3 regions of the Streptomyces sp. NPDC097595 genome follow, and region 1 is predicted to be linked to each of the others. Evidence: riboswitches for the same ligand, from Rfam matches in the RefSeq annotation. Region 1 holds a riboswitch; each other region holds the start of a gene.

Region 1 (5,466 bases):
TGCCCGGCCGGATGATGTCGTTGCCGCCGGCGCAGAAGCTCACCAGATCGGGGGCGAGTTCCTTGGCGCGGGGCACCTGCTCCTCGACTATCTGGTCGAGGAGGCGTCCTCGTACGGCGAGATTGGCGTACCGGAAGTCCCCGGTCGCCGGGCCGGGCTCCGGGAGCCGGTCCGCGAGGAGTACCGCGAGCCGGTCGGCCCAGCCGACGAACCTTCCGTCCGGGCCGGGGTCGCCGACTCCCTCGGTGAAGCTGTCGCCAATCGCCGCGTACGACCCGATGGCGCCCTGTCGGTCGACGGCGCCCTGCTGGAGGTTGTTCGAATCGTCTGCCACAACCGCATATCCTGCACCCCGGAATGTGACCTACGCGACCGTAATAAGGGGTTGACGGGTGGTGAGATAAACCACCCGGTCAGTTTTCGGTAAAGGGGGAATAAGCAGAGGGACGGCGCACCGCCGTGCGCCGTCCCTCTGTGTCGTTCAGGGGCCCGGATCACCGGGCCGGTACTGCCTGGATCAGACGTTGATCCCGTGCGACGCCAGGTAGGCGATCGGGTCGATGTCCGAGCCGTACTCCGGGCCGGTGCGGATCTCGAAGTGGAGGTGCGGGCCGGTGGCGTTGCCGGTGGCGCCGGAGAGGCCGACCTGCTGGCCCACGGTCACGGTCTGGCCCGCCGAGACGGAGAGCGAGGACATGTGGCCGTACTGGGAGTAGTGGCCGTCGGCGTGCTTGATGACGACCTGGTTGCCGTAGGCGCCGCCCCAGCCGGCGGTGACGACGGTGCCGGAGGTGATGGCCTTCACGCTGGTGCCGGTGGAGACGGGGAAGTCGATGCCGGTGTGGCTGCCGCTGGACCAGCTGGCACCGGAGGCGCGGTAGGCGGTGGTGTGGTTGCCGGGGACCGGGTGGACGTAGCCGGAGGCGTTGTCCTGGGAGGCCGGGGCCTCGGTCTGCGCCTCGGTCTTGGTCTCGACCTTCGTCTCGGCCTTGGGTGCGGCCTTCGCCTCGGTCTTCTCCGCCGTCTTGGCGGGGGCCTTGGACGGGGTCGCGGCGGCGGGGGCCGCCTTGGCGCCGAGGGTGAGCTTCATGCCCGGGAAGATCAGGCTCGGGTTCTCGCCGACGGCCTCGCGGTTGTCCTGGTACAGCTTGTGCCAGCCGCCCTTGAGGTGGTGCTGGGCCGCGATCTTCGACAGGTAGTCGCCGGAGACGACCGAGTACGTGGTGGTGCCGGCGCTCTTCGCGGGCTTGGCCGGGGCGGTGTGCGCGGCGACCGACTTCGACGTGGCCGGGGCGGACTGCTCCGCGGCGTGGGCACCGGTGGCGCCGAGCAGCGGAAGCGCGATGACGGCTCCGCCGGCGCTCGCGGCGACGACGCCACGGGCGATGGTGCTGGACTTGGGACGGCGGTGCTTACCCGAATTGGGCATGAAGAATTTCCTCTCCGGCGCCTGCGAGGTGAGCTGTCGGGTTCGGGCTGGAGATGCCCGGCCGCGCCTGGCGCGACTTCACCCCTAGCCGTCCGGTCGTCCCGGTCGGCGGCTTACCTGGTTCCCCCGCTCCTGCCACACGGTGAAGTGGATGCGAATTCCGGACGGCGGCAGGATTGGGCGTTCCATCCGGATGGCATGGAACGTAAGCGAGCCGGGACGGCGGAAACAAGCCACGTGTTCGGCACCGGATTCCGCACCGGAATTGCGGTGCGGAATTCCGGTCACACTCCGTGGATTACGGATCTTGGCTTTCCGCGCGGCGCGGGGACTACCCAGCCGGGCCGTCACCACACACCGTCACGGATATGATCCCGCTCACGAGCGGGTGATCATCTCCCGCACAACCGGGGCAGGTTGGGCATATCCCATCAATACGGACATGTCGCGGTCGTCCTCCGCGTCGACGGGGAGCGGGCGGCCGAGATGATTGCCCCAGGAACCGATGTCGTATCGTCGCGGTCGTGGGCCCGTCGGCGACACGCGCCGGGGCAGAGCCTCCAGGAGTGACCGTGACGCAGCAGCTGCCGCAGACCCCGCCGGCGGAGCCCGTACTCACCGGCGTCCGCAACTTCCGCGACGTGGGCGGCCTGCCCACCACCGACGGCCGCCAAGTCCGGCACGGCAGGCTCTACCGCAGCGGCCACCTGGCACACGCCACGGCCGAGGACGCGACGTTCCTCGGCGGGCTCGGCCTGCACACGGTCTTCGACTTCCGCAACACGGCGGACCACAAGCTGGACGGCCTGGACATCGAGCTGCCCGGCGTACGGAATGTGAGCATCCCGCTCAGCGACCCGGCGGACGGCGCGGAGTTCTGGCGGATGGTGCGCGACGGCAACATCGCGGAGCTGCGCTCGATCCTGGCCGACGGCAAGGGGACCCGCCGCATGGTCGCCTCGTACCGCTCGATCATCCTGGAGCGCACCGCCGAGCACAGCCGGGTGCTGCACGCCCTGGCCGAGGACAGCGTGCCCGCCCTGATGCACTGCGCGGCCGGCAAGGACCGGGCCGGGCTCTCCATCGCGGTGACGCTGCTGGCGGTGGGCGTCGGACGCGAGACCATCGAGGCCGACTACCTCAAGTCGAACGACGCGCACCGCCGCTACCGCATCCGGCGCAGCGACACCTCGGCCGCCGGGTTGTCCCCGGAGGTGCTGGAGCTGCTCAACCCGCTCTTCGGCGCCCAGCCCGACTACCTCGCCGCGGCCTTCGCCGCCATCGACGAGACCTGGGGCGGCACCGACCGCTATCTCGCCGACGGGCTGAAGCTCACGCCCGCCACCCGTGAGCAGCTGCGCGAACGCCTCCTCGACGAGAGCTGAGCCGGCTCCCCCTACTGGTTGTGCATGCCGACCGCGAAGAGCAGGTACAGGAACGCGGCGATGACATGCCCGACCACGAGATAGGCGAAGAGGCGGATGACGAGTCCGCGCGGCATCTTCTTCTCCTGGGTGTCGGCGCCGGGACGCGGGGCCGGGGTGAGCGGGTCGTAGTGCTCTGAATCGGACATGACGGGCCTCTCAGCGACGGTGGACCTGGCCACCGAGGCACAGGTCGGCGGCGGGGCTCTGCAGCAGGGTGTGGACGAAGAGCAGCTCGGCGCCCTCGGGTTCGGGGGCGGCGATCCGGTGCGGGGTGAGCGAGTCGAAGTGCGCGCCGTCCCCGGGCGCGAGGTCGTGGACCGTCTCGCCGAGCGTCACCCGGAGGCGGCCGCTCAGGACGTACAGCCACTCCTCGCCGGGGTGGACGCGGACCAGGTCGCCCTGGGCGCCGTACGGGACGCGGACGCGCAGCGCCTGCATCGCCCGGCCGGAGCCGCCGGCCTGCTGGTACAGCCAGCCGTCGGCGGCCGGGCCCTCGAACGGGCGGCCGCGGACGATCGCGTCACGTTCCGGGGGCATCTCGCCGAGCAGCTCGGAGACCGTCGTACCGTAGATCCTGGCCAGCTGGAGCAGCATCGGCAGCGAGGGCTGGCGCCGGCCCGTTTCGAGCCGGGAGAGGTGGGCGGGCGAGAGCCCGGCCCGCTGGGCCGCGGTCTCCAGGGTGAGACCACGGCCTCGGCGCAGATCGCGCAGGCGTGGCGCGACACCGGGCAGCTCACCGGCCGCCAGGTCGTCCGGAGGGTTCATACCTCCATTGGGCCCAAGAATTTCCCCTGAGGCAAATTTCTTGCCTCAGGGGCAAAACGCCTCAGCGGTTGGCGACGGCCTGCTTCACCAGGGTCCGTCCGAAGTCCCACATCAGTCCCCCGCCGCTGTGCGCGTCGTCCATGACGGCGGTGAACGCCTCCACGAAGCGGTCGACGTCCGCGTCATCGATGACCAGCGGCGGGATCAGCTTGATCACTTCGAGGTGGTCGCCGGAGACCTGGGTCAGGATGCGGTGCTTCTGGAGCAGCGGCACGACGACCATCTGCGCGAAGAGCCCCTTGCGGGCCGCCTGAAGCATGGTCCAGCGGCTGCGCAACTTCAGCGAGGTGGGGCGGCCGAACTCGATGCCGATCATCAGCCCGCGCCCCCGCACCTCGTGCAGCAGCTCGTAGCGCCCGACGAGCGCGGACAGCCGCTCACGGAGCAGGTCGCCGGTGCGGCGCGCGTGCGCGACGGTCTCCTCGTCCTCCATCACCGACAGCACCGCGAGCCCCGCCGCCATGGCCTGGGCGTTGGACCCGAAGCTCGCGGAGTGGACGAGGACCCGGTCCATCGAGGAGTAGACCCGCTTGAAGATCCAGTCCTTGCCGAGCGTCGCCCCGACCGGGACATAGCCGCCGGAGAGCGCCTTGGCAACGCAGACGAGGTCCGGTTCCACCCCCTCCTCGTGCTGGTACGCGTAGAAGTCGCCGGTCCTGCCGAGGCCGGTCTGCACCTCGTCGGCGATGAGGAGGGCCTTGTGCTTGCGCAGCAGCTCCTGCGCCTCGCGCAGATAGCCGGGCGGCGCGGCGAGCACCCCCTTGCCCTGGATCGGCTCCACCACCAGGGCGGCCACATCGCCCTTCTTCAGCTCGCGCCGCAGCGCGGCGAGGTCGCCGAGCGGGACCGCGGTGTCGGGCAGCAGCGGGGCGAAGCCGTCCCGGAACCCGCCCTCGCCGTTCACCGAGAGCGAGCCGGTGGTCAGCCCGTGGAAAGCGTGGTCGCAGTACAGGACGCGCGGCCTGCCGGTGGCGTACCGGGCGAACTTGAGGGCCGTCTCGACGGCCTCGGTGCCGCTGTTGCCGAAGAACACCCGGTCCAGGTGCGGGCTGTGGCTCAGCAGCTTCTCGGCGAGCAGCCCGGGCAGCGGCTGGCAGTCGAAGCGGGTCAGGTCGGCGAGCGAGGCGTCGAGGACGTCGTGCAGCGCCTTGCGTACGACGGGGTGGTGCCGGCCGAGGCCCATGACGCCGAATCCGGCGAGCATGTCGAGGTAGTCGTTGCCGTCCGCGTCCCAGAAGTGCGCGCCCTCGGCCCGTTCATAGACCTTGTCGAAGCCGATGGTGTGCAGCATGCGCGGCAGTTGGTGGTTGAGGTGCCTGGTGTGCAGCTCGTAGCGTTCGGCGCCGCGCTCGGCGAGGAGCCGCGCCAGATCGAAGCCCTTGGGCTCGTCGTCCTTCATGCCCCGCTCTCCTTGTGCCCGTTGCCGCCGGCCGCCTTCCGGGCGGCCGTGACGGCGCTGATCCGGCCGGCGATCTCGACCGGTGTGAGTCCGATGTCGGCCAGCACCTCGGACCGCTTGCCGTGCGCGAGGAACTGCTCGGGGATGCCGAAGGTGCGCAGCGGTACGTCGACGCCCGCGTCCCGGAGCGCCTGCCCCACCGCCGAACCGACGCCCCCGGCCCGGCTGTTGTCCTCCACCACCGCGACGAGCCCGTGCGCGGCGGCCAGCGGCGGCAGCTCCTCGTCGACCGGCTTGACCCAGCGCGGGTCCACCACGGTGCAGCGGATGCCGGCGCCTTCGAGGAGATCCGCGGTCCGCAGACAGACGGGCGCCATCACGCCGAC
Region 2 (5,466 bases), on a different contig from region 1:
CCGGTGAGGAAGCCGGAGGCCAGCGCGTAATACGGGACGGCCGCGAGACCGGCGTCGGCGGCGGTGTCCTGGAGCTCGCCCTCGTAGGTGTACCGGGAGACGAGGTTGTAGTGCGGCTGGAGCGCCACATAGCGGGCCAGGCCCTCGCGTTCGGAGAAGTCCAGCGAGGCGCGCAGCCGCGCGGCGCTGATGTTGGAGGCGGCGATCTCGCGGACCTTGCCCTCCTTCACCAGCTCGTCGAGGGCGGTGATGATCTCCTCGACCGGGACGGTCTCGTCGTCGAAGTGCGTGTAGTACAGGTCGATGTGGTCCGTGCCGAGCCGGCGCAGCGACTCCTCGGCGGCCGACTTGATGGTGGGCGCCGAGAGGCCCTTGTAGCCGGGGAGGGCACCGACCTTGGTGGCCACCACGACATCGGACCGGTTGCCGCGCGAGGCGAGCCACTTGCCGATGACGGTCTCGGACTCGCCGCCCTCATTGCCGGGAACCCAGTGCGAGTAGGCGTCGGCGGTGTCCACGAAGTTGCCGCCGGCCGCCGCGTACGCGTCGAGAACGGCGAAGGACTGGTCCTCGTCCGCGGTCCAGCCGAAGACGTTTCCACCGAGGCAGAGCGGGAAGACCTGGAGGCCGGACGGGCCGAGATTGCGCAGTGAAGTCATGAGTGGAACAACGGCTTCCGGCCCGCTCGCTATTCCGGCCCACTCGCCATTCCGTGCCGTCTACATCCGGCGGCCCGCGGCCACGCGAACCGGCAGCCCTGACGTCGGGGGGGGTATGCGTCAGGGCTGCCGGGGTTCGGAAGGCCGCGTGCGGGAAGGGCGGCCGGGCGTATGCGGGGAAGGGCCGGGGCGCCGGAAGAGAGGAGACCTCAGACGGTCAGACCGCGGGCGCGCAGCCAGGCCATCGGGTCGATGCCGGTGCCGTCCGGGGTGTGGACCTCCAGGTGGAGGTGCGGGCCGGTCACGTTGCCGGTCGCGCCGACGCGGCCGATGGTGTCGCCGGTGGTGACCTTCTGGCCGACCGTGACGCCGATCGAGGACTGGTGGCAGAACCACAGCTCGGTGCCGTCCTCCAGCTCCAGCACCGTGCGGTAGCCGTAGGCGCCGGACCAGCCGGCCGACTTGATGGTGCCGGTGTGGATGGCCTTGATCGGGGTGCCGGTCGGGGCCGCGAAGTCGAGGCCCGTGTGGTAGCCGGAGGACCACATCGAACCGGCCTCGCCGAACGTCGAGGTGATCGTGTACGAGGAGGTGGGGATGGCGTAGCTGGCGGCGAGCTTGGCCAGGCGCAGGGCCTCGGCCTTCTTCTTCGCCTCCTCCTCCGCCTTCTTCTTCTCGGCGGCGGCCTTGGCCTCGGCCTCGTCCTGCTGCTTCTTCGCCTCGGCGGCCGCCTTCTCGGCAGCGGCCTTCTCCTCGGCCGCCTTCGCCTCGGCGTCGGCGGCACCCTGCTGCTGCTCGGCCTGCTGGAGGATGCGGGCGCGCAACGCCTCGCCGGCGTCCGTGGTGCCCTGCTCGGCCTCGGTGGTGGTGATGCCGGCGGTGGTCAGCGGGGCGGCGGCGGTGGCGGTCGCGGGGGTTTCGGCCTCGCTCTCGCCGGAGAACAACGCGCCTACGCCGGGAAGGGACTTGGCGTCGGGGAGATTGTCCGCGATGGAATCGGGAAGAGAGATGGAGACCGGCGGTTTGCTCTGCGCGGTGGCCATGCCGCCCGCGCCGACGGCCGCGATGACACCGACGCCGAGGACGGTGGAGCTACGGGCCAGACCATTGCGCTGCTTGGCGACACGGTGCTTGCCGCGGACGGGGCGGACGGACTCCTCGGTGGGGTTCCATTCCTCCCAGGTCCGCTCGGAGTCGGCGTCGTCGGCGCGGAAGCCGCTGCCGAAACCGGCGCCGGTGGCGAAGCCGTTGCCCTGATCGGTCACGTAGTCACCGCCCTGTTCCGGGATGTAGGCGGTGCCGGGGCCGGACGCGAAGTCGGCGCCGTACTCGGGCACGAACCGGGAAGGCGATTCGGGGGCAGGCTTGTTGGACGCCACGCGGGCGCGCTCCTTTCCTTCCTTCTCGCCTACCGGGTTAGCTGACGGGTTCGGAGCAGGAAGGTCTCCTACGGGTTCCTTCGCCTCTTGTGAAGACGACGATGCCCGATTCACCCCATGTAGGTGGTTCCCCGGTTCCCTTGCGGAATTCGGCGCACGCGCGCGGCGCCGTCCTGACGACGGCTGGGACAACCGCGCTGCGTTATCGAACGTTAATAGACAGACGGCTCCGATTCCAAGCTGTTCCCACTGATCGTTCACGTGCTCGGCCTGGACTTACGGGGCACAACAGGGTGGAATCGGGCGAGTTGATCGGCGTTCAGCCACTACGCGTTTTCTGACGTTGCGTCAACTGTTATGCGGAGCGGCGCCCCTCAGTCACTGAGCGTGGTACCCCGCTTGACGATCTTCACCGTCCTGCGCCGGTCGGGCTGCCCCTTCGCCGGCCTGGCCACCGCGAGCAGCGCCATGTCGTCGGTCGACTCGCCCCCCGTATGCAGCCGTACGTCGTCGGTCAGCGCGGACAGCAGCTCCTCCGGGCCGGGGAAGAGCCGCCCGCCCAGCCGCTCCGCGGGGTCGTAGAAGACACCGTCGGCGTCCCGGGCCTCCGACAGGCCGTCCGTGTAGAACAGCAGCGTCCCGCCGGCCGGCAGCTCCCACTCGTCCGAGCGGTCCGGCCGCACCCCCAGGTCCATGCCCAGCGGAAGCGCGGGCTCCGAGGGCGTCAGTGCCTCCACCGCCCCGTCCCCGTGCAGCAGCAGCGGATCCGGATGGCCGCGGTTCACGATCCGTACGTGCTCCGCGCCCGGCGGGATCTCCGCGAGCACGGCGGTCACGAACCCCTCGAACGCGTCCAGATTGCTCCGCCGTACCGACTCACGCGCCAGCGCGCGCTCCAGCCGCTGCGCCACGCCCTCCAGCGACTTCTCCTGCTCGGCCGCCTCCCGGAACGCCCCGATCACCACCGCCACCGCGCCGACCGCCTCCAGCCCCTTCCCGCGCACATCGCCCAACACCAGCCGTACGCCGTACGGAGTGTCAGCGGCCGCGAAGAGGTCGCCCCCGACGAACTCGTCCGCCTGCGCCGCCTCGTACCGCGCGGCCACCTGGAGTCCGCCGATCCGCTCGGGCGGGGCGGGCAGCACGGCCCGCATGGCCGTCTCGGCGATGATCCGGGCGGATGCCAGCTGATCGTTCCCGCGCCGCACGACCCGGTTGATCACCCCGGCCTGGAAGGCGACCGTCAGCACGGTGAGCATCTCGATGAACGGGACCGCGCCCGGTAGGTCCCCGGTGTAGAGCCGCATCGCGGCGATCGCGACGACCCCGGCGAGCCCGATCCGGAGGGTGGCGCCGAGACCGAAGAACGGCGCGGCGATCAGCGGGGCGGCCGCGAATATCGGGACTGCGGTGAAGGCGGGCGGGGTGAAGTAGTCGAAGGCCACCCCCACGACGATCATCGCGGCGGGCAGCACCCGGACGAAGCGGCGGCTGCCCGCGCCGTCACGCCCTCGCCACCGTCGCGTCCACTTCCCCACCTGCGGTCTCCTGCCCGGTGCCGCCGCGGCCGGTACCGCGCACCCTCCCCCAGCCTCGCCGCTGCCCGGCCGGCGGGCGACTCCTCGGCCGCCGATGGGGCGAGGGGGCGGGGCGCCGACAATGCATCGGGCCCGGCACGCTGCTTGCGTGCCGGGCCCGATGTTTCAGTAGCGGGGACAGGATTTGAACCTGCGACCTCTGGGTTATGAGCCCAGCGAGCTACCGAGCTGCTCCACCCCGCGTCGGTGAACCCAACTCTACGTCATGTTCGGGGCCCTCATGACCACGGCCCGGCCGCCTCGGCCCGCGCACCCCTCCACCCCTCGGCCCACACCAACGGGCAATGGGGTGAATGCGGTGATATGACTGTTTTCAGATTCAGCAACCCGACGCGGATCCGGGAGTGGACGATGGACGACTATCCCCTGCTCAACCTGTTCTGGACGATGCTCTGGTTCTTCCTCTGGATCATGTGGCTCTTCCTCCTCTTCCGGGTCATCATGGACATCTTCCGCAGCCATGACCTGAGCGGCTGGGGCAAGGCCGGCTGGCTGATCCTGGCGCTGGTACTGCCCTATGTGGGCGTGCTGATCTACGTGATCGCGCGCGGCAAGTCCATGGGCAAGCGCGACGTCCAGGAGGCGAAGGAACGCGACGCAGCCTTCAAGGCGTACATCAGGGACGCGGCGGGTACGGAGGGCGGCGGCCACAAGGGCGGCCATGTCGAGGACCTGTCGAAGCTCGCCGACCTCAAGGACAAGGGCGCGATCACCGAGGAGGAGTACCAGCGGGCGAAGTCGAAGCTCCTGGTCTGACGCACCGGGCGCCGCACACCCCGGCACACGAAAGAGCCCCGGGCAGCGCACGCGCTGCCCGGGGCCACGAGTAGGCCGTGTGGGACTCGAACCCACAACCAACGGATTAAAAGTCCGCTGCTCTGACCAATTGAGCTAACGGCCCTCGGCAGATCACCCCCGAGCATAGCCCGCCCCGGCCGCGCAGCCGATCGGGTATCGGCGGCGCGGCCCCGTCACCTCGGTGGGGGCGGGCTCACGGGCTCAGGCTCAGAAGATGCCCTTGTACGTCTGCCAGCCGGTGGCGATCTGCGTACGGGCTCCGAATGAGCCCTTGCCGTTGCCGTTGTTCCGGAACAGCTTGCCCGCCGAGTCGCGTACGACGATGTCGTTCCGGCCGTCGCCGTTCAGGTCGCCGACGCCGACCATGGTGTTGTACGAGCGGCCCCAGTCGGTGAACACCTTCACGCGCGCGGCGAAGCGGCCGTTGCCCAGGCCGTTGTAGCGCCACAGGCCGCCGTTGCGGTCGTGGCCGAGCAGGTCGGGGATGCCGTCGCCGGTGATGTCGCCGACGCCGGTGATCTGCGCGTACGTGCGCCAGTCGGTGTTGATCCTCGTCTTCGGGAGGAACTTCCCGGCGGCCGTGCCCGCGTAGAAGTAGATGTCGCCGGTGGACGTCTGACGGGCCACGAGGTCGGCCCGCCCGTCGCCGTTCAGGTCGCCGGGCGACGTCAGTACGTCGTACTGCTGCCAGCCGCCGCCGATCACGGTGTGCTTGCCGGTCGGCTTGTAGCCGGAGGTCCCGCAGCTGCCCTCGTACCGGCGCAGTTCGCCGCCGGGCATCCGGACGAACAGCTCGGAGCAGCGGTCGCTGCCGGTGTCCGCGAAGGGCACGGCGAGGGTGCCGGCCGGCCAGCCGGTGCCGGACTTCTTGCCGCTGAAGACGCCGGACGTCTGCCCGAACTGGATGGTCACGTCGCCGTAGGAGTTGAGGGTGACGAGGTCGCCGATGCTGCGGCCGCCCTGGTCGTGGAAGCCCTGCGCGCCACCGCTCACCTCGATGGTCCCGGTGGTGGTGTACTTCCCCGCACCGTC
Region 3 (5,466 bases), on a different contig from region 1:
ACGATGTCGCCCGTGCGGTAGAACCCGTCCTCGGTGAACGCGGTCCTGTTGTGCTCGGGGGCGCGCCAGTAGCCCCGGATCGTGTACGGGCCCCGGGTCAGCAGATGGCCGAACCGCCCGTCCGGGACGTCCTGTCCGGCGTCGTCCACGATGCGGATCTCGTCGTCCTCGGAGATCGGCCGGCCCTGGGTGGAGACGACGGTCTCGTAGTCGTCGTCCAGGCGCGTGTAGTTGACGAGGCCCTCGGCCATGCCGAAGACCTGCATCAGCCGGCAGCCGAGCGCCGGTTCGAGGCGCCGGGCGGCCGTCTCACTGTATTTGGCGCCGCCGACCAGGATCAGCTCCAGGCTCGACAGGTCCTGCTCCGCCGCAGCGGCCGCGTCCGTCCACACCAGGGCGAGCGGTGGCACCATGCCCGTCATGGTGACGCGCTCCCGCTCGATCACCGGGAACGCCGTGGCCGGGTCGGGGCGCGGGCAGAGGACCACGGTGCCGCCCGCGTACAGCGTGCCGAGCCAACCGGGTGAGCTCATCGGGAAGTTGTGCGCGGCGGGCAGGATCACGAGGAAGCGGGTGTCCGCGTCGACGCCGCAGATCTCGTTGGAGCCGCGCAGCGAGTAGATGTAGTCGTCGTGCGTACGGGGGATGAGCTTCGGCACCCCCGTGGTGCCGCCGGACAGCTGGAGGAAGGCCAGGTCGTGCGGTTCGGGCCCGTCCTCGGGCTCCCCGGCCGCGTCGCACGGCACATCGGACAGGGCGGTGTGCTCGCCCGGGTCGCCGACGACGAACACATGCTTCAGGCCGGGCGCCCGGTCCCGTACGGCGGTGGCGAGCGCGCGGTAGTCGAATCCGGCGTGCTGGTCCGGGATGACGTAGGCGACGGCCTCGGCGAAGGAGCAGAAGTAGCCGATCTCCGTCTCGCGGTGGGCGGGCAGCGCGTATACGGGGAGTGCGCCGATCCGGAAGAGGGCGAAGACGACCTCGGCGAACTCGGCGATGTTGGGCAGCTGGACGACTACCCGGTCGCCCTTGGCTATCCCGCGCGCCCGGAAGCCGGCCGCCAGCCGGGCCGCGCGCTCGTCCAGCTCCCGGTACGTCCAGGCGCGGCGCCCGGGCGCGGGGTCGATCAGCGCGACGCGGTCGCCGTGGGCCTCGGCCCGTTCGCGCAGCATGCCGGTGAAGGTCTCGCCGCGCCAGTGCCCGGCCGCGCGGTAGCGGGCGGCGAACTCCGCGGGCCAGGTCGGGGCGTCTTCGTACGGTGAGGCAGTCATCGTTCCAGGTCTCCAGGGGGATGGCCGTTGTGAGGGCGCCGGTCGGACGGGTCAGGCGCGCAGGGTGGCGCCGCCGTCGACGTACAGGTCGTGCAGGGTGATGTGGCGGGCCCGGTCGGACACGAGGAAGGCGACCGCCTCGGCGATGTCGGCCGGTTCGGCGATGCGGCCGAGCGGGATGCCCGTGCGGTAGCTCGCCAGGTCCCCGGCTATGACGCGCTGCGCGGCGGGCCCGTCGTCGTGCGCCTCACCGGCCGGCCACATCCCGCGCTGCATGTCGGTGAGCGTGGAGCCGGGCGAGACCGTGTTGCAGCGGACGCCCCGGGGGGCCAGTTCCAGGCCGAGGCACTTGGTGAACATGACGGAGGCGGCCTTCGACGCGGCGTACGCCGCCATGGTCGTACGGGGGATGCCGGCGGCGTTGGACGCGACGGTGACGATGCTGCCCGCGCCCCGCTCCGCCATCCGGCGCGCCACGGACCGCGAGACGTGGAAGACCCCGTCCGTGTTGACGGCGAACGTCGCCCGCCAGTCCTCGTCGGTCAGCTCGGTGACGGGTGAACAGCGCAGTATCCCGGCCACGTTGACCGCGATGTCGAGAGCGCCGAGCGTGTCCTCCGCCTCCGCGACCAGGGCCTCGACGGCGGCCGCGTCCGTGACGTCCAGCGCCCGGGCCACGACGCTCCCTTCGTGCTCCCGGGCGAGGGCGTCGACGCCCTCCGGGGCCGCGTCGGTCGCCAGGACCCGGCAGCCGCGCGCGACGAGCGCCCGCACGACCGCCTCTCCTATGCCGCGTCCGGCTCCCGTCACGAGGGCGAGCCGCCCGGTGAGTTCCTGGTCGGCCGGGGCGACGGAAGGACGGGAAGAAGGGGCGGAATGCGGCGCCATGGTCTTGGGGTCTCCCTGTGACGGTGAACGAGGGGCGGCAACACTTAGGTAAGCCTAACCATAGAGTGATCACGCGAGCGAGGGGGTCGGAACCCGCGATCCTGGCCGTTCCCGGGTCGCCGGATGCCCTTTTTGCACCTACTTGAGCAAAAAGTCAATTACGGGCGATCAGGGCGGTTTTGATGGTGCCAGACACACTCAAAACGGACTAATGCTTCTATTACGCCCACAGTGGGCAGCGTCACGTCAGCCGTTTCTGACGCGCAATCCGATCTCCCGGTTCCCAGTCGTGCCAAGAAATTTGACTTCCCCCGACTCGGGCGATCATGAGCATTTCCTTTGATTGATCTTGCAAAACAATTGTGATCAGCAATTCCGGGCTTGTTCCGGCTGTCGTTTCTCGCTTACGGTCCCGTCATCAATCCGGATGGAACGCCGAATCCTGCCGCCGTCCGGGAACCCGACCACTCACGTACGGCAGGAGCGGGGGACCCAGGTTTGCCGCCGGTCCGGAATCCGGAGCGGCTAGGGGTGAAGTCGCCATGTGCGACCGGACATCTCCAGTCCGAACCCGACAGCTCACCTCGTAGGCGACGGAGAGGAAATACGCCATGACCCTCACGGGTAAGCACCGTCGTGCCAAGTCCGCGTCCCTGACCCGCGGTTTCATCGCCGTCAGCGCGGGCGGAGCCGTTCTCGCGCTCCCCCTGATCTCGGCCGGATCGGCCTCCGCCGCCCCCGCCAAGACCGTCGTCGCCGAAAAGGCCGCGGCCCCGACTTCCGTCGCCGGCAAGGAAATTGCCGTGCGCAAGGCCGCGCCCACCACCTATTCCGTGGTGTCCGGCGATTCGCTTTACAAGATCGCCCAGGGGCATTCCCTCAGCGGCGGCTGGGAGCGGCTGTACAAGGACAACCGCGGTGCCGTCGGCGGCAACCCCGACCTCATTCACCCGGGCCTGAAGCTCACCATCGGCGCCAAGTCCGAGGCCGCCGCCCCCAAGGCCGCGAAGAAGAGCGCATTCAAGGCGGAGACCGCCGAGAAGAACGGCGACACCGCCCCCCGGACGGAGAGCGCCGACCGCGCCGACCGCTCCGAGCGCACCGTCGTCCCGGTCGCCGCCGAGAAGCCCGCCGAGACCCAGGCGTCCGTCACGTACACCGACGACCTCGACGGCTGGATCAAGGAATCCCTGGCGATCATGGCGCAGCATGGCATCCCCGGCAGCTACGACGGCATCTACCGCAACATCATGCGCGAGTCCTCGGGCAACCCGATGGCGATCAACAACTGGGACATCAACGCCGTCAACGGCACCCCCTCCAAGGGGCTGCTCCAGGTGATCCAGCCCACCTTCGACGCGTACCACGTGCCCGGTACGTCGATGGACCTCTACGACCCGGTCGCCAACATCACGGCCGCGTGCAACTACGCCGCCGCCACGTACGGCTCGATGGACAACGTCTTCGGCGCGTACTGATCCACACCGGCCCCGCGCTCGGGGCAGGGTCGTGAGCAGGGGCGGGAAGAAGCGGAAGCGCTTCTTCCCGCCCCTTTCGCGTGCCCTGCCGCCCACGGTGGCCCCGGCCCCGGAATGCGAGGGCACGGCAAGGCGCGGATGCTGGAACGGTCAGCGTCTCTAGGAGGTCAGTCATGGGCATGCTCGACAAGATCAAGGACATGATCAAGGGGCATCCGGACCAGGCCCGCCAGGGAGTCGAGAAGGGCGGCGACTACGTCGACAAGAAGACCGGCGGCAAGTACAGCGGCCAGGTCGACTCGGCCCAGCAGAAGGCCAATGACCAGTTCGGTGACAGGCCGGACCAGGGCCGGTAATCGCTGGCCCGGACCGTGCGGGAGCGGTGGACGCCACAGCCGTGGTGTCCACCGCTCCCGCGTGTCGCGCCGCGCCCCGCCGGCCGTGCGGGCCCGGGGGGCGCCTCCGACGTGCCGCACCGGCCGCCCGGGAGCATGCTGGCTGTGTGACCTGGCACGGCGCGGCCGGGCGGCTGCCGTTCGGCCCGAGCGGCGGACCGCCCGCAGGACCGGAGGACGGCCGGGCACCGGACGACCTGTCCCTGGTGCTCGCCCAGTCCGTCGTACACGCCGTCGAGGCGGTCGGCGGCCGGGCCGGCGGGATCTACCTCCCCTCGCGCACCCCCGGCCTGCTCCGGCTGGCCGTCCTCGCCGGATTCCCCGTCCCCCTGCTCCGCCCCTGGTGGCGGATGCACGTGAACCGGCCGTTCCCGGTCGCCGAGGCGTTCCGCACCGGCAGCCCGGTGTATCTCACCGACGCCGAGGACGCCATGCGGCGCTTCCCGCAGCTGATGGCCGGGCTGCCCTTCCCCTTCGGCTCCCTGTACGTGCCGGTACTGCGCCGCCGTGAACCGGTGGGCGTCCTCGTCGTCCTGCGCGGTGCGACCGGCGACGAGCCGGTGCCCGCCGTCGAGCGGGAACGCCTCCAACGCATCGCCGACCGCCTGGGCACCGAACTGGCCGGCCTCGCGGGCGCCGGCACCCGGCCCGAGTGGGAGGGCGAGCCGCTCCCCGTACAGCTGCCCGCCAGGACCTCGCCGCCGGTGCGCATCGGCCGCTTCGACTGGAACCTCGCCACCGGCGCCGTCGACGCGGACGACGACCTCGCCGCGATCCTCGGCACCGGGAGCGGCCGCTTCCCCGGCACCATCGACGCCCTGGCCGCCCGGCTCGCACCGGAGGACGTCTACGGCCTCTGGGCGCTGGCCCGGCAGGCGGCGGGCTCCCGCGGCCCCGTCGTGCGCCGGATGCGGCTGCGCGGCCCGGACGGGCGCTCCCACCTGCTGGAGGTCTCCGGGCGCCGCCAGGACGACGTCGGGCCCGGCGGGCACCTGACCGGCTTCCTGGTGGACCTGGGCATCGGCCCGGTCGTCGCCGAGGCCGCCGACCGGCTGCCGCGCGGCATCTTCTCGCTCGACCGCTTCGGCCGGATCACCTACGTCAACCCGCTCGCCGAGGACATGCTCGGCCGGCCCCGCGCCGCCCTGGTCGGCCGGGTGTTCTGGGAGGCGCTGCCCTGGTTCGCCAACCCGGCGTACGAGGACCACTACCGGGCCGCGATGATCTCCGACGCCCCGGTCCACTTCCTCGCCCGCCGCGAGCCGCCCCCCTGGCTCTCGGTCTCCCTGTACCCCGGGCACGACGGCCTGACCGCCGTCCTCACACCCACCGACACACCCGCCTACACCCCGGACTCCGTCGTCTCGCCCGGGCTGGGGCTCGGCTCGCCGGCCGACCGGTCCGCCGCCCTCTACCGGCCGGTCGCCCTGGCCA

The links. A riboswitch is a leader RNA that binds a small molecule or an ion and turns the genes downstream of it on or off. The one in region 1 is predicted to bind cyclic di-AMP.
Positions count from the first base shown of each region.
Region 2: another riboswitch for cyclic di-AMP. It lies ahead of ACIQZN_RS33340 (M23 family metallopeptidase); the one in region 1 lies ahead of ACIQZN_RS01005 (peptidoglycan DD-metalloendopeptidase family protein).
Region 3: another riboswitch for cyclic di-AMP. It lies ahead of ACIQZN_RS14010 (transglycosylase SLT domain-containing protein); the one in region 1 lies ahead of ACIQZN_RS01005 (peptidoglycan DD-metalloendopeptidase family protein).

Region 1 is NZ_JBIWCN010000001.1:225,085-230,550, reverse strand. It holds gene ACIQZN_RS01010 (SGNH/GDSL hydrolase family protein) at 1-334, opposite strand, end outside; gene ACIQZN_RS01005 (peptidoglycan DD-metalloendopeptidase family protein) at 518-1,429, opposite strand; cyclic di-AMP (ydaO/yuaA leader) riboswitch at 1,433-1,589, opposite strand; gene ACIQZN_RS01000 (tyrosine-protein phosphatase) at 2,002-2,814, shown strand; gene ACIQZN_RS00995 (DUF6126 family protein) at 2,826-3,002, opposite strand; gene ACIQZN_RS00990 (helix-turn-helix domain-containing protein) at 3,013-3,621, opposite strand; gene ACIQZN_RS00985 (aspartate aminotransferase family protein) at 3,683-5,080, opposite strand; gene dxs (1-deoxy-D-xylulose-5-phosphate synthase) at 5,077-5,466, opposite strand, start outside.
Region 2 is NZ_JBIWCN010000030.1:53,976-59,441, reverse strand. It holds gene ACIQZN_RS33345 (aldo/keto reductase) at 1-659, opposite strand, end outside; gene ACIQZN_RS33340 (M23 family metallopeptidase) at 869-2,038, opposite strand; cyclic di-AMP (ydaO/yuaA leader) riboswitch at 2,050-2,203, opposite strand; gene ACIQZN_RS33335 (PP2C family protein-serine/threonine phosphatase) at 2,413-3,576, opposite strand; tRNA gene ACIQZN_RS33330 (tRNA-Met) at 3,746-3,819, opposite strand; gene ACIQZN_RS33325 (SHOCT domain-containing protein) at 3,988-4,392, shown strand; tRNA gene ACIQZN_RS33320 (tRNA-Lys) at 4,464-4,537, opposite strand; gene ACIQZN_RS33315 (FG-GAP-like repeat-containing protein) at 4,642-5,466, opposite strand, start outside.
Region 3 is NZ_JBIWCN010000007.1:244,584-250,049, forward strand. It holds gene ACIQZN_RS14000 ((2,3-dihydroxybenzoyl)adenylate synthase) at 1-1,271, opposite strand, end outside; gene ACIQZN_RS14005 (2,3-dihydro-2,3-dihydroxybenzoate dehydrogenase) at 1,323-2,159, opposite strand; cyclic di-AMP (ydaO/yuaA leader) riboswitch at 2,583-2,767, shown strand; gene ACIQZN_RS14010 (transglycosylase SLT domain-containing protein) at 2,771-3,637, shown strand; gene ACIQZN_RS14015 (Rv0909 family putative TA system antitoxin) at 3,811-3,993, shown strand; gene ACIQZN_RS14020 (SpoIIE family protein phosphatase) at 4,140-5,466, shown strand, end outside.